Regions from separate parts of the Chryseobacterium sp. SIMBA_038 genome, predicted to be linked through region 2. Evidence: riboswitches for the same ligand, from Rfam matches in the RefSeq annotation. Region 2 holds a riboswitch; each other region holds the start of a gene.
What was found. Region 2 has a riboswitch for S-adenosylmethionine ahead of SB689_RS21335 (alpha/beta fold hydrolase). Riboswitches for the same ligand answer to the same signal wherever they lie in the genome.
Positions count from the first base shown of each region.

Region 1: linked by a shared signal. The riboswitch ahead of SB689_RS09955 (TonB-dependent receptor plug domain-containing protein) and the one ahead of SB689_RS21335 (alpha/beta fold hydrolase) in region 2 are both predicted to bind S-adenosylmethionine.
Region 3: linked by a shared signal. The riboswitch ahead of SB689_RS06845 (SusC/RagA family TonB-linked outer membrane protein) and the one ahead of SB689_RS21335 (alpha/beta fold hydrolase) in region 2 are both predicted to bind S-adenosylmethionine.

Region 1 is NZ_JAWRXH010000002.1:805,373-811,667, forward strand. It holds gene SB689_RS09950 (alpha-amylase family glycosyl hydrolase) at 1-1,485, shown strand, start outside; SAM riboswitch class I at 1,637-1,743, shown strand; gene SB689_RS09955 (TonB-dependent receptor plug domain-containing protein) at 1,841-4,405, shown strand; gene SB689_RS09960 (APC family permease) at 4,665-5,963, shown strand.
Region 2 is NZ_JAWRXH010000011.1:2,152-8,446, forward strand. It holds gene SB689_RS21330 (MGH1-like glycoside hydrolase domain-containing protein) at 1-1,651, opposite strand, end outside; SAM riboswitch class I at 1,839-1,946, shown strand; gene SB689_RS21335 (alpha/beta fold hydrolase) at 2,012-2,950, shown strand; gene SB689_RS21340 (ACT domain-containing protein) at 2,954-4,492, shown strand; gene SB689_RS21345 (O-succinylhomoserine sulfhydrylase) at 4,593-5,759, shown strand; gene SB689_RS21350 (homocysteine S-methyltransferase family protein) at 5,948-6,295, shown strand, end outside.
Region 3 is NZ_JAWRXH010000002.1:137,015-143,309, reverse strand. It holds gene pckA (phosphoenolpyruvate carboxykinase (ATP)) at 1-1,201, shown strand, start outside; gene SB689_RS06850 (type II 3-dehydroquinate dehydratase) at 1,373-1,780, opposite strand; SAM riboswitch class I at 2,023-2,119, shown strand; gene SB689_RS06845 (SusC/RagA family TonB-linked outer membrane protein) at 2,203-5,112, shown strand; gene SB689_RS06840 (RagB/SusD family nutrient uptake outer membrane protein) at 5,131-6,295, shown strand, end outside.

The DNA of each region.
Region 1 (6,295 bases), on a different contig from region 2:
TACAATGGGATCGCTGTGATACTGGATGTAGCTTTCAATCATGCAACAGGGCGTTCTCCGTTGGTAAGACTTTGGAATATTGATCCTGATGGAGACGGTTACGGTGATGTAGCTCCAAATAACCCATATTTTAATACAGTTCCGAAACATTCGTACAATGTTTTCAATGATTTTAACCATACAAGTCCGTCAACTAAATATTACGTTGAAAGAACTTTGCAACAATGGCTAACTGAATATCATATCGACGGTTTCCGTTGGGATCTTACAAAAGGTTTCACCCAAAGCTGTTCTGAAAATGATGAAACCTGTACCAATGCTTATCAGCAGGACAGAGTAGACATCATGAAATATTATGCTGACAAACAGTGGGCAATTGACCCGAATTCTTATATGATTTTTGAACATTTAGGAACAGATGCAGAAGAACAGCAATGGGCAAATTACAGAGTTGCAGAGGGAAAAGGTGTAATGCTTTGGAATAATCAAAATGGCGCGTACAATCAAAATACGATGGGCTACAAAGAAAACAGCAACTTTGACAGAATGAATCACACGCTTCACGGTTTTACCAATATGCACGCAGTTGGGTATGGAGAAAGCCATGATGAAGAAAGATTAATGTTTAAAAATATTTCTTACGGAGCTGTAAACGGAGCTTACGATGTTAAAAGTCTAAACACAGCTTTAAATAGAATGAAAACTTTCGGAGCAACATTCTTCACGATTCCCGGCCCGAAAATGATCTGGCAGTTTGGTGAATTGGGTTATGAATTCAGCATCAACAGATGTGGAGACGGATCTATCAACAATGGTTGCCGAACAGATGAGAAGCCAATTGCTTTTTCTTTAGGATATGACACTAATGCGAACAGAAAGGCAGTTTATGATACTTGGGCTCAGATCATTAATCTTAGAAATTTGTATCCGGTATTTAAATCAAAAACATATTCTGTAGAATCAAACAATCTTACTAATGATCCGAATGGATTAATTACCAGAATTTATGTGTATGATAACACGGCGAGTACTGTTCAGAATGTTGTAGTTATAGCTAATTATGATACTTCTGCAAAAGATGTTGTGCCTTACTTCCCGTACGCTGGACAGTGGAAAAACTTACTGGATAACACAGTATCAGTAGTTTCTTCTACAACGACTCCGATTAATCTTCAGCCGGGAGAATTTAGGATTTTCGGAAACTACACAGGAACTTTATCTACAGTCGATGTAAATGCAGAAAATAAATTATCACTTCAAATTGCAGACAATCCTGTTAAAAACGGTTTAGCGAAATTAGTTTATCATAAAGCCAAAAACGGCGAAATTATAATTTATGACATGAGTGGTAAAAAAATGGATTCCATTAAGCTTAAAAATGAATCCGGAACTTATGAATTAAAAGCAAATTATCCTGCCGGGACTTATCTTGTTCATTTAAAATCTGAAACAGGAATTGCTATCCAAAAGATGATTATTAAATAAGATAAACATAATGTATAATTAAACAAAAGAGAGGTAATGAAAATTGCCTCTCTTTTTCATTCACACTAAAATTCACATTTCACCATTGACCATTCACCTTTAAAAATTCACAATTTTTGCCAATTAAAATTATTAGTCTACCTTTGCTGTAGATTTATCAAGAAAGGTGGAGGGATTTGGCCCTGTGAAACCTTAGCAACCGGCACGTTTTCAATGTGTAAAGGTGCTAACTCCAACCCAATTGGGAGAAGATAAGTGAAGTCAATATTCTCAATATTCATTCCATTTCTTGACAATCTTTGTTGGCGGATTTTTGTCCGTCCGGGTTTATTATTAATTTTGCAAAAAACAAAAGATGAAGAAACTAAGCATATCTGTACTATTGCTTGGAGCGGTTTTCGTATCGGCTCAGGAACTTGAAAAAGAAAAACAAATCGAAGACGTCATTATCGTCGGAAACCGAAATGCTAAAAGAACGAAACTGGAAACACCTGTTCCGGTAGATGTTATCAATATTGAAAAAATACAAAAATCTGCACCTCAAACAACGGTTCAGGATCTATTAAATTATGTAATTCCTTCTTTCAATGCGGTGAGACAATCTGCATCTGATGGAACAGAACATATTGATCCGATGACGTTAAGAGGAATGGGACCCGATCAGGTTTTGGTTTTGGTGAATGGAAAAAGAAGGCACACTACATCATTAGTTAATTATCAAAATACAGTTGGGAACGGCTCTGTTGGGACAGACTTAAGCACAGTTCCTGTGATTGCGATCGACAGAATTGAGGTTTTGAGAGATGGAGCGGCTGCACAATACGGTTCTGATGCCATTGCAGGTGTCATTAATATCATTCTTAAAAAAGATATAGGCGCTTCTGCAAGTTTGAACTACGGATTATCAGGTAGAAATGACGGCGAAACCTATCAGGGAGCAGTCAATTACGGAACTTCTTTAGGAAAGGATAAAAGTTATATCAATTTGTCTTTACAGCTAAGTCAAAGAGGGAAAACGACGAGAACACAGAATCACGATTTGATTATTTATGATCAATCAAATTTAAATGTTGTCAACAATAACGGAGCAATTTCTGTAAACGGAATAGCTCTTCCCAATGTTTCTCCGATCGCATCAGGAAGTTATGGAAATTATTTTGCTTATCCTTTTGCAGATCCTACAGACGGCGGAACAGGAAGTCAGATTTCAAGAGCTTATGATGATGTCTTAATTGCTCAAAATGGTTTAACCCGCGACGATTTCAATTTCCAAATCGGTGACGCGCAGATAAAACAGGCTCAGTTATTTTTCAATGCAGAATATCCTTTTAATGATCATTTTAAACTCTACACTTTTGGAGGATTTAGTTTAAAAGAAGGCGAAGGTTTTGGCTTTAGAAGGCTTCCAAGTGAGACTTCGAATATTGTTTCTTCAATTTATCCAAACGGTTTTCAGGCTAATTTAAAATCTCAGGTCTACGATCTTTCTTACGCTGTCGGAACGAAATACAATGTAAACGACTGGCTTTTTGATCTGAGCAATACTTTCGGAAGCAATACATTCAATTATAATGTTAACAATACCAATAATGCTTCTTTAGGCGCGAAATCTCCGACAAGTTTTTATGCAGGAGCACACAGTTTTCTTCAAAATACCATTAACCTTGATGTTTCTAAAAACTTAAATAATTTCAATGTTGCTTTTGGAGGAGAATTTAGATTTGAGCAATATCAAATCAAGGCTGGAGATGAAGCATCCTACGCAACTTATGACATTTATGGAAATGTAGCGACGTCTACCACACCGGATTCCGATGTAATTGGCGCGGGTGGATCACAATCATTTATGGGCTTTTCGCCTGATAATGCATTAAAAAAATCAAGACATTCTACTGCGGTTTATGCGGATGTTTCTTATGATTTAGATAAAAAATTAAATATCGATGCTGCTGCAAGATTTGAAAATTATTCTGATTTCGGAAATACTTTGAATGGAAAATTAGCAGTGAGATATGAATTTATAAAAAACTATGCAATTCGTGGAGCGGTGGGAACAGGTTTCAGAGCACCTTCTTTGCAACAGCAATATTTTAATAACTCATATGCAGATATTTCAACTTCAGGAATTGGGATTGTAAGAAAAGGAATTTTTACTACTGACAGTAAAGCGGCTGAGGTTCTTGGTTTTGATAAATTAAAACAGGAAACTTCTGTCAATGCAAGTCTTGGATTTACTTTAAAACCTGCCAAAGGACTTTTCATCACATTAGATGGATATTGGATTGGAGTAAAGGACAGAATTGTGATCACCAGCAATATCACTGATGAAAGATTGTCTGATCCTAAATTAGTTGGAGAAAATAATGTAGCAGAAAGTGGAAGATTCTTCGCCAACGCAATTGATACCGAAACAAAAGGGGTTGATTTGGTTGTTTCCTACGACTTGAAATTAGCTGGTGGGAATTTAAACATCAATTTAGCAGGAAATTACACGGAAACAAAGATCACAGACTTTCATTTCCCTCAGAATTTAGGAACGCCTCAAAACGAATTTTTTGGACCAGATCAAATCAATATTATTGAAACTCTTTCTCCGAAAGCGAAAGCGACACTAGGTTTGAATTACGGGATTGGTAAATTCAATTTCTTGGTGAGAAATACGTATTTTGGTAAGGTCATCAGAGACGGTTATCCTTTCGGTGGTGTTCAGGAATTTGCTCCTAAAATTGTTACAGACGTAAGTGTTGGCTATGATATAACTAAAAATGTAAACCTTACGATTGGAGCCAATAATTTATTAGATGTTTTCCCTGATCTGCAGATCTACGAGAATTCTTATTACGGAGTTTTCAAATATGCGCCGGTTCAGATGGGAACGTTGGGAAGTTATTTCTTCGGAAGAGTTAATTTTAATTTTTAATTGAATAAATTTAAGATCTAATTTTAACCACAAAAGCTTCTTGACACTTTAGAGCACTTTAGTTTAAAAAAGCTTACTACTTCGAAAATAAAAAGTTCACATAAGAAGAAAATCAAAGATTTTCAAAAACTAATGTGTTCTTCTTTGTAATAAAATTTTAACTTCAAATAACTTAAGTGCTTAATTCTTTTGTGGTTAAATTTTTAATTAGTTTAAACTGCCCAATTATTTAAATATAAAATCTAGCATCTATATAAAAATGAGCACTACTTCACATCAAATAGGCTGGAAAACAGCAGTCGCCATCGTTGTATCCAATATGATCGGGACGGGGATTTTCACGACCTTAGGTTTTCAGTTGGTGGATGTTACCAATACGTACAGCATTTTTCTGCTTTGGATGATTGGCGGGGTGTTGGCTCTATTTGGAGCATTTTGTTATGCCGAATTAGGCTCTCATTTTAAAGGAAACGGAGGTGATTTTATTTATCTAAAAGAAACCTATCATCCACTTTTGGGCTATTTGGTGAGTTGGATTTCTTTGATTATCGGCTTTTCTTCACCTGTTGCATTAGCGGCATTAGCGATGTCACAATATCTTTCCGCTTTTGATTTCACTTTTGGAACTTGGTTTTCGATTGTAGTGATCTTTTTGGTGGCGTTGTCTTTATCTTTTAGTTTAAAAGCTTCGAGCAGATTTCATAACTTTTTTACGTTTATTAAAGTTGCTTTTATTGTTGTCCTGATTATTTTGGGCGTTGTACTTTCAGAACCTCAAATTGGAAACAGCCTAAGTTTCACCGACAGTTGGAAAGACGAAATGATGCTTCCCGCATTCGCAACCTCGTTGGTTTTTGTAACCTATTCTTACACAGGCTGGAACTCTGCATCTTACATTGCAGGAGAAATTAAAAATGTTCAAAAAAATCTTCCCAAAGCATTGATTGTAGGAACCGTTTTCGTGACGGTTTGTTACATTTTGATCAATTATATCATGTTAAAGCATGCTCCGATCCATCAATTGGCAGGAAAAGAAGATGTGATGAGAGAGGCCGCCAATAATATGCTTGGTCATTCTTTTGGAAAAATAGTGAATGTTTTTATTGCCTTACAATTGGTCGCAACGATCAGTGGATATTTGTGGGTTGGTTCCAGATTGACACAGGCTTTTGCTAAAGAAAATAAGTTATGGAAATCTTTATCGGTTAATAATAAAAAAGGAATTCCGGTTCGTGCCATTTTTGCACACGCGGTTATCGCCACTTTGATTATTCTGACAGGAAGTTTTAAAGAAATTTTTGTCTACACTTCTTTTATTCTTCAACTGTTTGCGACGTTGGCTATTTCTACGGTTTTCTTTCTTAAAAAAAGCCAGCGGAAAATATTTAAATCTAATATTTTTTACGTCTTTCCAACCGTTTTCATGTTGTTCAGTGTCTATATTTTATACTTTACGTTTGTTCATAATCCTAAAGAAAGTCTCATTGGATTAGGAATTATTGCTGTAGGAATTGTTTTGTATTTAATTGATAAAAAGCTTTCTAAGTCAGAAGTGTAGAAGCGACCTAGGAAGTTTTGACGTTAAGAAAATTAGAAATTAATCCGTTAAAAAATTCCCACTGTTTGAGCACGAGATAAATTTAAATCGAGGGACAAGTTTATGATTCGTGCGAGTTTTGGGGATTTTAGGAGTAATTTATAATTTTTAGTCAAAGTTTCCAGTCTTGAATTTTTCGTTCTTTTGTTTCAAGACAAAAGGACTTAAATAAAAATCTAGATCTTATTTTAAAATCAAATCGATATAATATTAATTTACAGACAAAATATTACATATCAAATAGTTACAGTTTATCCAAAGACTATTGAGTATTGAATTAATAATTCTTATCT
Region 2 (6,295 bases):
TCGTTCCATCGGCTTGTTCGAGATGTTGACCGTCTTTTAATTCCATATTTCGGTCAAAAGCACCAATATTATCAAGTCCTAAGAAACCTCCACCGAAAATATTATTCCCGCTTTTATCTTTTCTATTTACCCACCAAGTGAAGTTAAGAAGCAGTTTTTGAAAAACTTTTTCTAAGAATAAAAGATCCGGTTTCCCGTTTGTTTTTTCATCGATTTTAAAAACCCGGAAACAAGACCATGCATGAACAGGCGGATTTACATCACTTAAATTCCATTCATAGGCAGGAAGTTGACCGTTGGGATGCATGTACCATTCTTTGGTTAATAAAAGAAGTTGGTTTTTGGCAAATTCTGCATCAATGATGGCAAAAGGAACACAATGGAAAGCCAGATCCCAAGTTGCATACCAAGGATATTCCCACTTGTCGGGCATGGAAATGATGTCTTTGTTGTGCATGTGATTCCACTCCGTATTTCTTACATAATTGTTGAAATCTCTCGGAGCTTCAAAATTGGGATCACCTTTTAACCATTTTCCAACATTGTAATGATAAAACTGTTTGTTCCAAAGTAGGCCTGCGAAGGCTTGTCTTTGCACATTTTTTTCGTCCTCACTGCTTACATCATGCTGAATGTCGTTATAATATTCATCAGCTTCAGAAATTCTTGCATTAAAAATTTCATCAAAGTGATTAAATGGTTCATCTGTTTCATTCGGAGAAAGTCTGAAATCAAAGGTTTTTGATTCTCCCGCTCCAATCATTTCATCAATTAAAAAAGAAGCCTTTGTGCCCTGTTTTTCAGGGTTTACAGTGTTGCTTCCGTAGATAATATGATCATTAATTCCGTCTTTAAAATACGTATTTCCAGAATAAAGCGTTCCGTATAATTTAGGAGCATTCGTTTCATTTTCACAAAAAACACTGTTGGAATTATCCTTTCTCGAGTAGAATTTTTTAATAGAAATACTGTCGTGATTAATATCGATACAGTTTTCCGAAGAGGCATTCAACTGACCTTTGTAAACGTTGTAACCCCATTTCCAGTTATTTCTGAACCATACGGTCGGAGCAACCAATATCGGAGCCTCTTTCTGACTTCTGTTGGCTACCGTTACTCTTACTAAAATATCATTATGCTCAGCTTTACAATATTCAATGAAAATATCGAAGTACTCATCGTTATCAAAAATTCCGGTGTCAAAAAGCTCGTATTCGGGTTCTTTTTTGCTTCGTCTTCCGTTCTCGGCAATAATTTGGTCGTACGGAAATTCGTTAATAGGATATTTGTACACCATCTTCATATAGCTATGAGTAGGTGTGTTATCTAAGTAATAAAAGAGTTCTTTGATGTCTTCGCCATGATTTCCCTGATGATTGCTCAACCCGAAAAATCGCTCTTTTACCATTTTATCTTTTTTGTTCCAGAAAGAAAGGGCAAAACATAAAAGCTGCTTCGGATCCGAGATTCCGGCGATGCCTTCTTCTGCCCACCTGTAAGCATAACTTTCCGCTTTATCATGACTTGTAGATCCCCACGCATTACCGTCCGGACTGTAGTCTTCACGCACATTTCCCCATTGTCGGTTGCTTACATACGGTCCCCAGTTTTTCCAGTCTTTATCTTGTAGTCTTTGTTTTTCAACACTCATATTTCATCACTTTTCATTACGAAGGTAAGTTTTTTGAAAAATAATTCCAACATTTGGAATCTGAATAAAACGTAACATATCCCTGAAGCTCTTTTGTTTAAAGGCTTTTCGAGATTAAATTAAATTTTTATAAATTTTTAAAATAAAAGTTTTATCTTTGCAGCATTCGATCATTCACATATTGAAAATGTTATCAAGAAAGGTTGAGGGATAGACCCTGTGAAACCTTAGCAACCCTTTGCGCAAGCGAAGAAGGTGCTACGTTCTACCAAATATAATTTTGGACAGATAACTTACTGAAGTTCTTTCAGCCATTTCTAGTGGCATTTTCAAATTGTATTATCAAAAAGTATAATAGAATTGAAAACAGAACTAAACTATATTAATCTTTCGTATCAGACAAATTCCAAAAAGGAATACAATATCCCGTTGAGCTACCAGCTTTTCGGGAAAGACCTGTTTTCAGCACCTATCATTTTAGTTAATCATGCCTTAACCGGAAATTCAGATGTTTCTGGAGAAAAAGGATGGTGGAAAAAACTGATTGGTGAAAATCAGGTCATTGATACAAATAAATATACAGTTCTGTGCTTCAACATTCCCGGAAACGGCTATGATAATTTTTTAATTGATGAATATGAAGATTTCACGCCTTCAGATATTGGCAATATCTTTTTAAAAGGTCTTGAAAAACTTAATATAAAAAACTTGTACGCCATTATTGGAGGTTCTCTAGGAGGTGGAATCGGCTGGGAAATGTTGGTAAAAAATCAACAGATTGCCGAAATTTTTATTCCTATTGCCTGCGATTACAAAACTCATGATTGGCTTCATGCACAATGTCTGGTTCAGAAATTTTTATTAAATGGAAATGATAAACCACTGCAAAAAGCCAGAATTCATGCGATGTTGTGTTATAGAACACCACAATCTTTAAACGATAGATTTCAAAACAAATACAATCAGGAAAAACAGCTTTTAGAATCGGAAGATTGGCTTGTTTATCACGGAAATTCATTAAACGAAAGATTTAGTTTAAAATCTTATAAACTGATGAATCATTTATTAATGAACATTAATGCAGAAGAAACTCAACTGGAAAAAATCGGGGCGCGAATGCACATGATCTCCGTTGATACAGACTTATTCTTTCCTGCTTCTGAAATCCGAATGTGTTTTGAAAAGCTTAAAGAAAAAAAGGAAAATGTTTTCTATCACGAGATCAAATCAATTCATGGGCACGATGCCTTCTTAATGGAATACGAACAATTAAATAACATTATTAAAAATATTTTATAGACGATGAAAAATGCTAACGAAATAAAATTTTTAAAAAACAGATCAATCATCAAATTTGAAGGAGAAGATTTCTTAGGTGAAATCGGGATTGACGGAAGAATTTTTAAAGCGCTTACTTTAGCGAGAATCAGTGTTGGAGTAATTTCTCAACAGGCAATTGAAAACGGATTATCAATTTTGGTTCAGGAAGCTGATTCCGAAAAAGCGGTTAATTGTCTGATTGACGAATTTGAAGCAGAAAGAAAATCGGGAAAAGTTTCTCAGATTTACAGTATAAATAATGTTTCTGTAATAGGTTTTGTTGCAGAAGACTTAAATAAAGTGTTGGCAGAATTAGCTAGAAACAACGTTTTTCCATTGCTTTTAAATCAAGTAGGAAGCGAAAAACGTATCAATATTGTGGTAACTTCTTCGCAAGACGAAAAAGCAAAAAATATCATCGAATCTGAGACGTCTAAAAAACCAAAAACGGTTCATTTAGCAATTATCGGCCACGGAAATGTTGGAAAGACTTTGATAGAACAGGTTTTACAATCGTCAGAAGAAATCAGAAGACGTAAAAAAATCGATCTTAAGGTTGTAGCGGTTGCTAATTCAAGAAAAATTGCCTTCAACAAAACAGGATTTGATAGCAATTGGAGTGATGAGGTTTTAGCTGCAGAAAATCCATCAGATGTTCAGGAGTTAATTAAGTTTTCAAAAGAAAATCAACTGGAAAATCTTATCGTTGTTGATAACACAGCGAGCAAAGATTTTGTTCACAACTATCACGCATTGGCAGAAAATGGATTTGACTTGGTTTCTTCCAATAAAATTTTCAACACCCTTCCGATCGAAGAATACCGTAAACTAAGATATACGTTGAACAAAAATAACAGACGTTATTTATACGAAACCAATGTTGGTGCGGGTTTGCCGTTAATCGATACCATAAAACTTTTACACCTTTCAGGAGAAAATATCACAAGAATTAAAGGAGTATTCTCCGGAACATTGAGTTATGTTTTTAACAATTTTTCTTTAAGAGACGATAAGTTTTCAACAATCATCAATGAAGCCCTAGAAAAAGGATTTACAGAACCAGATCCAAGAGAAGATTTGTCAGGAAACGATGTTGCGAGAAAATTATTGATTTTGGCGAGAGAACTTGACTTAATTAATGAATTCGATGACATCAATGTTCAAAATTTGGTACCTGAAAATTTACTTTCCGTTTCAAAACCGGAATTCCTATCCAAATTGGATGAATTGGATGATGAATATCAAAAAATCAAAGAAAACCAAGAACCTGGTCACGTATTGAGATATGTTGGAGATTTGCATGGAGATTTACAAAAAGATAAAGGTGAATTAGATGTGAAATTAATTTCTGTTCCTGCGACTTCCGCATTAGGACAATTGAAAGGTTCAGATTCAATCTTTGAAATTTATACCGAGAGTTATGGTGAAAATCCAATCGTAATTATGGGAGCCGGAGCCGGAGCTCAGGTTACTGCGAGAGGTGTTTTCGGAGATATTTTAAGAGTAAGCGAAACTAAATAATCAGTGAACCCGAAGGGTTCAATATCAATAGCCGTAGGTGAAACCTATGTAACGAAATAATAACAAACAACCGTAAATAAAACCTACGGAAAATATAGAAATGGAAAACGAAAATTTTGAAACCTTCGCAATAAGAACGCAGACTGAAAGAACCCAGTTTGATGAACATTCTACACCGTTATATCTTACATCCAGCTTTATTTTTCAGGATGCAGAAGATATGAGAGCGAGTTTTGCAGAAGAAAAACCAAAGAATTTATACAGCCGATTTTCAAACCCTAATGTTACGGAATTCACAGATAAAATTGTGAAAATGGAAGGCGCAGAAGCAGGATATGCTTTCGCAACGGGAATGGCAGCGATCTATTCAACATTTGCGACTTTGTTAAATGCTGGAGATCATATTGTAAGCTGTCAGTCGGTTTTCGGATCTACACACACATTGTTCACAAAATATTTCCCGAAATGGAATATTGAAACAACCTATTTCAAAGCTGAAGATGCCGAAAACGTAGAAAAATATATTCAACCAAATACCAAGATCTTATATCTTGAGACTCCTACAAATCCTGCAATTGAAGTATTAGATTTGGAATTTTTTGGGAAAATAGCGAAAAAACATAATCTTATTTTTATTGTAGATAATTGTTTTGCAACGCCTTATCTTCAACAGCCTATTAAATATGGTGCAGATGTTGTTGTTCATTCAGCAACGAAATTGATTGACGGTCAAGGTCGCGTTTTAGGTGGAGTAGCGGTTGGTAGAGAAGATTTTATTCGTGAGATTTATCTTTTTGCAAGAAATACGGGGCCTGCAATGTCACCTTTCAACGCTTGGGTTTTGTCAAAGAGTTTAGAAACGTTGGCAATCCGTGTTGAGAAACATTGTGAAAACGCGTTGAAAGTAGCTGAGTTCTTGGAAAGTCATCCGAATGTAGAATTGACAAAATATCCTTTCCTGCCTTCTCATCCAAGTTATGAAGTGGCAAAAAAACAGATGAAGCTGGGAGGAAATATCGTTGCATTCGAGATCAAAGGCGGAATTGATGGCGGAAGAAACTTTTTAGATAAAATAAAAATGTGTTCACTTTCTGCAAATCTTGGTGATACCAGAACAATTGTTACGCATCCGGCTTCTACCACGCACTCGAAGCTATCAGATGAAGAAAGAAATGAAGTAGGAATTACGGCTGGTTTGGTTCGTTGTTCAGTAGGTCTGGAAAATGTAGACGATATCATCGCAGATCTGAAACAGGCATTGGATTAATTATTTGGGCAGCTGTATCCGCCTTCCGCTCCCAATCTTTTTTTTCCATCGCTTTTGCCAGATAAAAAAGGATTTCCGCTCAAGTCGGGCTGCAAAAGAACCCGAAGGGTTCAACAACAATAGCCATAGGTGAAACCTGTGGAAAAATATCAATCAAAGGATTAATTCACCAATGAAAAATAAATAAAATGAAAAATTCAGAACAACTATATAAAGCATTATCCGAAAGAATTCTTGTTTTAGACGGAGCGATGGGAACAATGCTTCAGCGATACAAATTCGAGGAAGAAGACTACCGTGGAGAAAGGTTTAAGAATTATGAACACCCTGTAAAAGGAAATAATGATCTACTTTCATTAACACAACCTAACGCGATCGAGGAAGTTCACAAAAAATACTTGGAAGCTGGGGCAGACATAATTGAAACCAATACTTTCTCAGGAACAACCATTGCTATGGCAGATTACCACATGGAAGATCTGGTATACGAACTGAATTATGAGTCCGCAAAAATCGCAAGAAAAGCTTGTGATGAA
Region 3 (6,295 bases), on a different contig from region 2:
TTTCGTTACTAATATGTTTATCCGTCCTTCTCACTACGAGCTGGAAAACTTCGGAGAGCCTGATTTCACAGTAATCAACGGTTCTAAAACGACAAACCCGAATTGGGAAGCACAAGGATTAAATTCTGAAAACTTCGTAATGTTCAACCTTACTGAAAAACTTCAGATCATTGGAGGAACCTGGTACGGTGGAGAAATGAAAAAAGGAATGTTCGCAATGATGAATTATTACCTTCCATTAAAAGGAATGGCATCAATGCACTGTTCTGCAAACGTAGGTGAAGAAGGAGATGTTGCTCTTTTCTTCGGACTTTCTGGAACAGGAAAAACAACTTTATCTGCAGATCCGAAAAGATATTTGATCGGTGATGACGAACATGGTTGGGATAACAACGGTGTATTTAACTACGAAGGTGGTTGTTATGCAAAAGTAATCGATCTTTCTGAAGAAAAAGAACCGGATATTTTCAGAGCAATTAAAAGAGATGCACTTCTTGAAAACGTTGTCGTAAACAACGGAGTTTCTGATTATACTGACGGATCAATCACAGAAAACACGAGAGTTTCTTATCCGATTTATCATATTAATAAAATTGTTTTACCTTCAAAAGCAGGTCACGCAAGCAAGATTGTTTACCTTTCTGCTGATGCGTTCGGAGTATTGCCTCCGGTTTCTGTTTTGGATGAAAACCAAGCTCAATATCACTTCCTTTGCGGTTATACTTCAAAATTAGCCGGAACTGAAAGAGGAATCACTGAACCTGAACCATCTTTCTCACCAGCATTTGGTGAAGCGTTCTTAACATTACATCCAACAATGTATTCTAAAACATTGATCGGAAAAATGAAAGAACATGGTGCAAAAGCTTATTTGGTAAACACAGGTTGGAATGGTACCGGAAAGAGAATTTCTTTAAAAGATACAAGAGCAATTATTGATGCGATCATTGATGGATCTATCGAGAATGCTCCAAAAACTAGAATTCCAATTATGAATTTGGAGATTCCTACTGAATTACCAAACGTTTCTGAAGGTATTTTAGATCCTAGAAATACATACAGCGAAGTTACTGAGTGGGAAGAAAAAGCAAAAGATCTTGCTGCAAAATATATCAAAAATTTTGATCAGTATTGTAATACAGAAGAAGGGAAAAAGCTTATCGCTTCCGGACCTCAATTACAACAACAGACAACAAACTAAAAATAGAAATCCTCATCAAACGATGAGGATTTTTCTGTATATAATATTTAGATGCTTCGACTCCGCTCAGCATGACATCGCTAAAAATGTGCTGTTAAATGTGACAGTTAGTATTAGAACTGTCATGCTGAGCGGAGTCGAAGCATCTCTTATTTTCAATCTTAATAAAATTTATTTCAAACTCAAAATGGCAAGCCTGTATCCATCCATCCCAAAACCGGATAAAACCGCATCACTATTCGCTGCCGTCACAGATTTTTGTCGAAATTCTTCTCTTTTGTAAATATTACTAATATGAACTTCTACTTTCTGCTTCTGAATATTTTTTAAACAATCCGCAATCGCATAAGAATAATGCGTAAAAGCTCCCGGATTAATCACCAACGCATCAAAATCATCTTCCTGAAGTCTGTTAATTAACTCACCTTCAATATTTGATTGATAATATTGTATTTCATAAGAAGGAAATTCAGATTGCAAATTTTCCAAATAATCTTCCATAGAAACTGTTCCGTAAATTTCTGGTTCTCTTGTGCCTAACAAGTTCAAATTAGGACCATTGATGATTAAAATTTTCATTCTATAAAATTAAAAACTTTTTTCAATTAAGGCTTAAATATTTCATTTTTGGTGAAAATACTCTTTTGCATTATTTTTAATGATATTTCTCATATTTGAAAATTTAACATTTTGTATAAGTGTCTATTTTAGTGATTTTTAAGTTTAAATTAACTTAATTTTCATAAAATTATAATTAAAAATTTTAAAGTCTACTTGTTTTGTAGACTATTTGTTTTTAGCTTTGCATTCATATTTCGATCGGCTTATAAAGAAAGATGGAGGGAACTGACCCTATGAAATCTTAACAACCTGCTCTTGGCAAGGTGTTACATTCAGCCTTTAAAGGAACAATAAGCATTTGGTTAATCGTATTTATCGATACCCTTTGCTGTCTTTTCTGCAAAGGGTAAATTTTTAATATTTGATAAATAAAATTGATTATGATTAGCAAAGATTTAATTAATTCTAAAATTTGGATTCCACCTGTTGCTGTATTTTTCTTAGGAATTATCAGTGTACACGGTCAGGAAACAAAAAAAGATACACTTCGTGAGAAAGAAATAGATGAAGTTGTCGTAGTAGCTTACGGAAAAGCTAAAAAAACAAGTTATACAGGTTCGGTAGCAACGATTTCAAGTGAAAAAATCAATACCAGACCGGTTACAAACATCACAAAAGCATTAGAAGGACAAGTTTCTGGGCTTCAGGCGGTAAGCTCTTCTGGACAGCCGGGTTCTACAGCTTCTATCAGAATTCGTGGAATTGGTTCGGTAAGTGCTTCAAGCAATCCATTGTTTGTCGTTGACGGAATTCCTTTTGATGGAAATATCAACTCGATCAGTCCAAACGATATTGAATCAATCAGTGTTTTGAAAGATGCAACGGCAAGTTCGTTGTATGGTTCAAGAGGAGCTAACGGAATTATCATTATCACGACAAAATCTGGTAAAAAAGGGGAGGCTAGAGTGAATTTTAATATCAGTCAGGGTTTTTCTAGCAGAGCAGTAAAAGATTATGAACAGGTATCAACCGATCAATATTACGAATTATATTGGGAAGCACTGAGGAATGGGTATAAATCAAGTCAGGTTTCTTCCCAGCAGGCAGCGCAAATGGCAACTGATAATTTGGTGAATGCTTTGGGAATTAATCCTTATGGAGCAAGCTATCCCAATCCTGTAGGAACAGACGGGAAACTTTTGACAGGTGCAACCGCGTTATGGAATGACAATTGGAAAGATATTTTGCAAAGAACAGCTTCAAGAAACCAGGTTGACTTAGATTTCAGCGGAGGAAATGAAAAAAGCAATTATTTTTTCTCTTTAGGATATTTGGATGATAAAGGAATTGCGATAGAATCTGGTTTTAAAAAATATAGCACAAGATTAAAGATCAACTCTGAAGTCAAAAAATGGTTGAATGTTGGAGCAAATTTAGCGTATACAAACAGTCTTCAGGAAGCACCGCCATCATCAGATTCAAGAACGGATAATGTGATCAATGCAGCGAGAGTGATTCCGTCTTTTTATCCTTATTATGAAAGAAATGCAGACGGAAGTTATAAGTTGGATTCCAACGGAAATTACATTTACGATTTCGGAAAATATAGACCAACAAGTGCTTTGCAGAATGAAAATGCAGCCGCAACGTTGCCTTTAGATAAAAATGAAAACAGAGAAGATAACTTTTCAGGAAAGGGTTTTGCAGAATTTACTTTCTTGCCGGAGCTTAAATTCAGAACAAGTTTCTCTGTTGATTTAGTGAATTATAACGGTCATTATTACACCAATCCATTATTGGGAGAGGGTGCAGAAATTGGAGGATCGGTGACGAAAACCAATTCTAGAACGCTTTCTTACACGACGAGTAATATTTTGACTTACGATAAGAAATTCGGACAGCACCACATTAATATTTTGGGTGGTCAGGAATTTTATCATTATGAATATCAGACGATTTCAGGAAGCAGAAGTCAATTTTCACTTCCATATTATTATGAGCCGGATGCTGCTGCGTTGTTAGGTGGTTTCAGTGGAAGCAGTGATAAATTAGGATTATTGAGTTTCTTAGGAAAAGCAGAATATGATTATCAGAATAAATATTTCCTTTCGGGATCAGTAAGATCGGACGGGTCTTCAAGATTCTCTCCTGAAAATAGATGGGGAACGTTTTGGTCTGTGGGAGGTTCTTGGAAAGCATCCAACGAAACTTTTATTAAAGACTTAAATCTCTTCAACCAATTGACGCTTCGTGCAAGTTATGGTGGACAAGGAAATGATAAATTAAGCACCTATTATGCTTACCAAAGTTTGTATACTTTTTACAATAATTTAGGTGAAGGAGGAACGGTTGCAAGTAAATTGCCAACTCCTGATTTGAAATGGGAAACCAATCTTAACTTAAATGTAGGTTTGGAATTTGCGATTTTGAAAAACAGAATTAAAGGTAATGTAGAATATTTCCAACGTCAAAGTAAGGATCTTTTATTTGGAATGCCTTTAGCGCCGTCACTTGGTTTCACTGATTATCAGGCGAATATTGGTGAATTAAAAAATACAGGTTTTGAGTTTTCATTGTTCACAACACCCATTAAAACAAGCGATTTTGAATGGAATGTTGATCTTAATTTAAGCACTTTAAAAAATGAAATCACGAAACTTCCAAAAGGTTCAATCGTAAGTGGAACAAAACTGTTACAGGTTGGAGGATCAATTTACGATTTCTTCATTCCTGAATGGGTTGGGGTAGATCCAAGCAACGGAAATCCGCTTTGGAAAACAGTTACAACCGATGCCAACGGAAATACCGTGGAAGGAACAACTTCGGAATACGCAAAAGCTACAAAAACATTGCAGGGATCATCCCTTCCGAAAGTGATGGGAGGTTTGACGACAAGTTTAGCGTATAAAAACTTCGATTTCTCAACATTGGTGACTTTCAGCATTGGAGGAAAAATTTTAGATACGGATTACACCATGTTAATGCACAACGGAAGCTCGGGAGGACGAGCTTGGAGCGCAGAAATGTTAAACAGATGGACTCCCGAAAATACAAACACAGACGTTCCGATTTTAAGCACAACAACCAATAACTGGACTTCAACTTCATCAAGATTCTTATACTCAGGAACGTATGCGAGGATTAAAAATGTGAGTTTGGGTTACACACTTCCATCAGATTATTTTGGAAAATTAGGGTTGAAAAAATTCAGAGTGTATGTTCAGGCTGAAAACCTTTTGACGTTCTACAAGCATAAAGGAATGGATCCGGAACAAACTTTAGACGGAACAACCTATTACAGATATCCTGCGATGAGAACGATAACTTTCGGTTTACAGGCCACTCTTTAAACATTTAAAATTAAAACAATGAAAAATTTAAAATATCTATCTTTTGCTTTAATCACGTTATTTTCATTCATAAGCTGTGAAAATGATCTGGAAACGGCTCCGACCAATCAAGCTGATGAAGCGGAGGTTTTCAAGACGGCAGAAAGTGCAGAAACAGTAATTAACGGAACTTGGGCAAAATTCAATGATGACGGACCAACGTACGCTAATATTGGGTATTCAACGGTGTTGAGAACAAGTGATGCGATGGGAAGTGATGTTGCGGTTTTGACCAACAAATACGGTTTTCCCGGAGCGTATGCTTTCACAGATTTGGTGAATAATACAGGCAGCCGACCTCTTTATATCTGGAATTCTTTATATTCTGTGATCAATAATATGAACAATGTGATCGCCAAAATTGATGCTGCAGAAGGAAGTCAGGACAAGAAAAATCAGGTGAAAGGTCAGGCAAAAGCTTTGAGAGCATTTTGTTATTTTAACTTGGCGAGTTTTTATCAGTTCAGTTATTTGAAAGATAAAAATGCATTGACGGCTCCGATTTATACAGAACCAACAACGACGAGCTCAGTCGGAAAGAAAAAAGCAAGTCTGGAAGAAATTTATACGTTGATTAAAAGTGATTTAACAGACGCAGACAATTTACTTCAAAATTATACAAGAAATAATAAAGATAAAATCGACAGATCAATTGTAAACGGTTTGTTGGCAAGAGTTTATTTAAATACAGGCGATTGGACGAAAGCTGTAGCTTCTGCAAAAATTGCCAGAAACGGATACGCTTTAATGACTGCCGAAAAATATAAAGACGGTTTCAACGACATCAGCAACGGAGAATGGATTTGGGGACACGGGCAAACGCAGGAACAATCCGGTGAAAGTTATGCTTTCCACTTTTTGGATGTTTCGTCTTCTGGAAGTTATTATTACAGCTTCATGGCAGATCCTTATTTCAAAGATTTGTTTGATACGAATGATATCCGTTATTCTTTATTTTCATGGGATGGAAATCCAGGAAGAGAAGGGCTTTTGAGATATGCAAAGTTTAAATTTAAAGCTAATTTAATTGCAGACATCGTTTTCATGAGAGCAGCAGAAATGTATTTAATTGAAGCTGAAGCCGAAGCCAGAAATGGAAAAGTGACTAATGCAGTAACAGTTTTAAATCAATTAAAATCTGCAA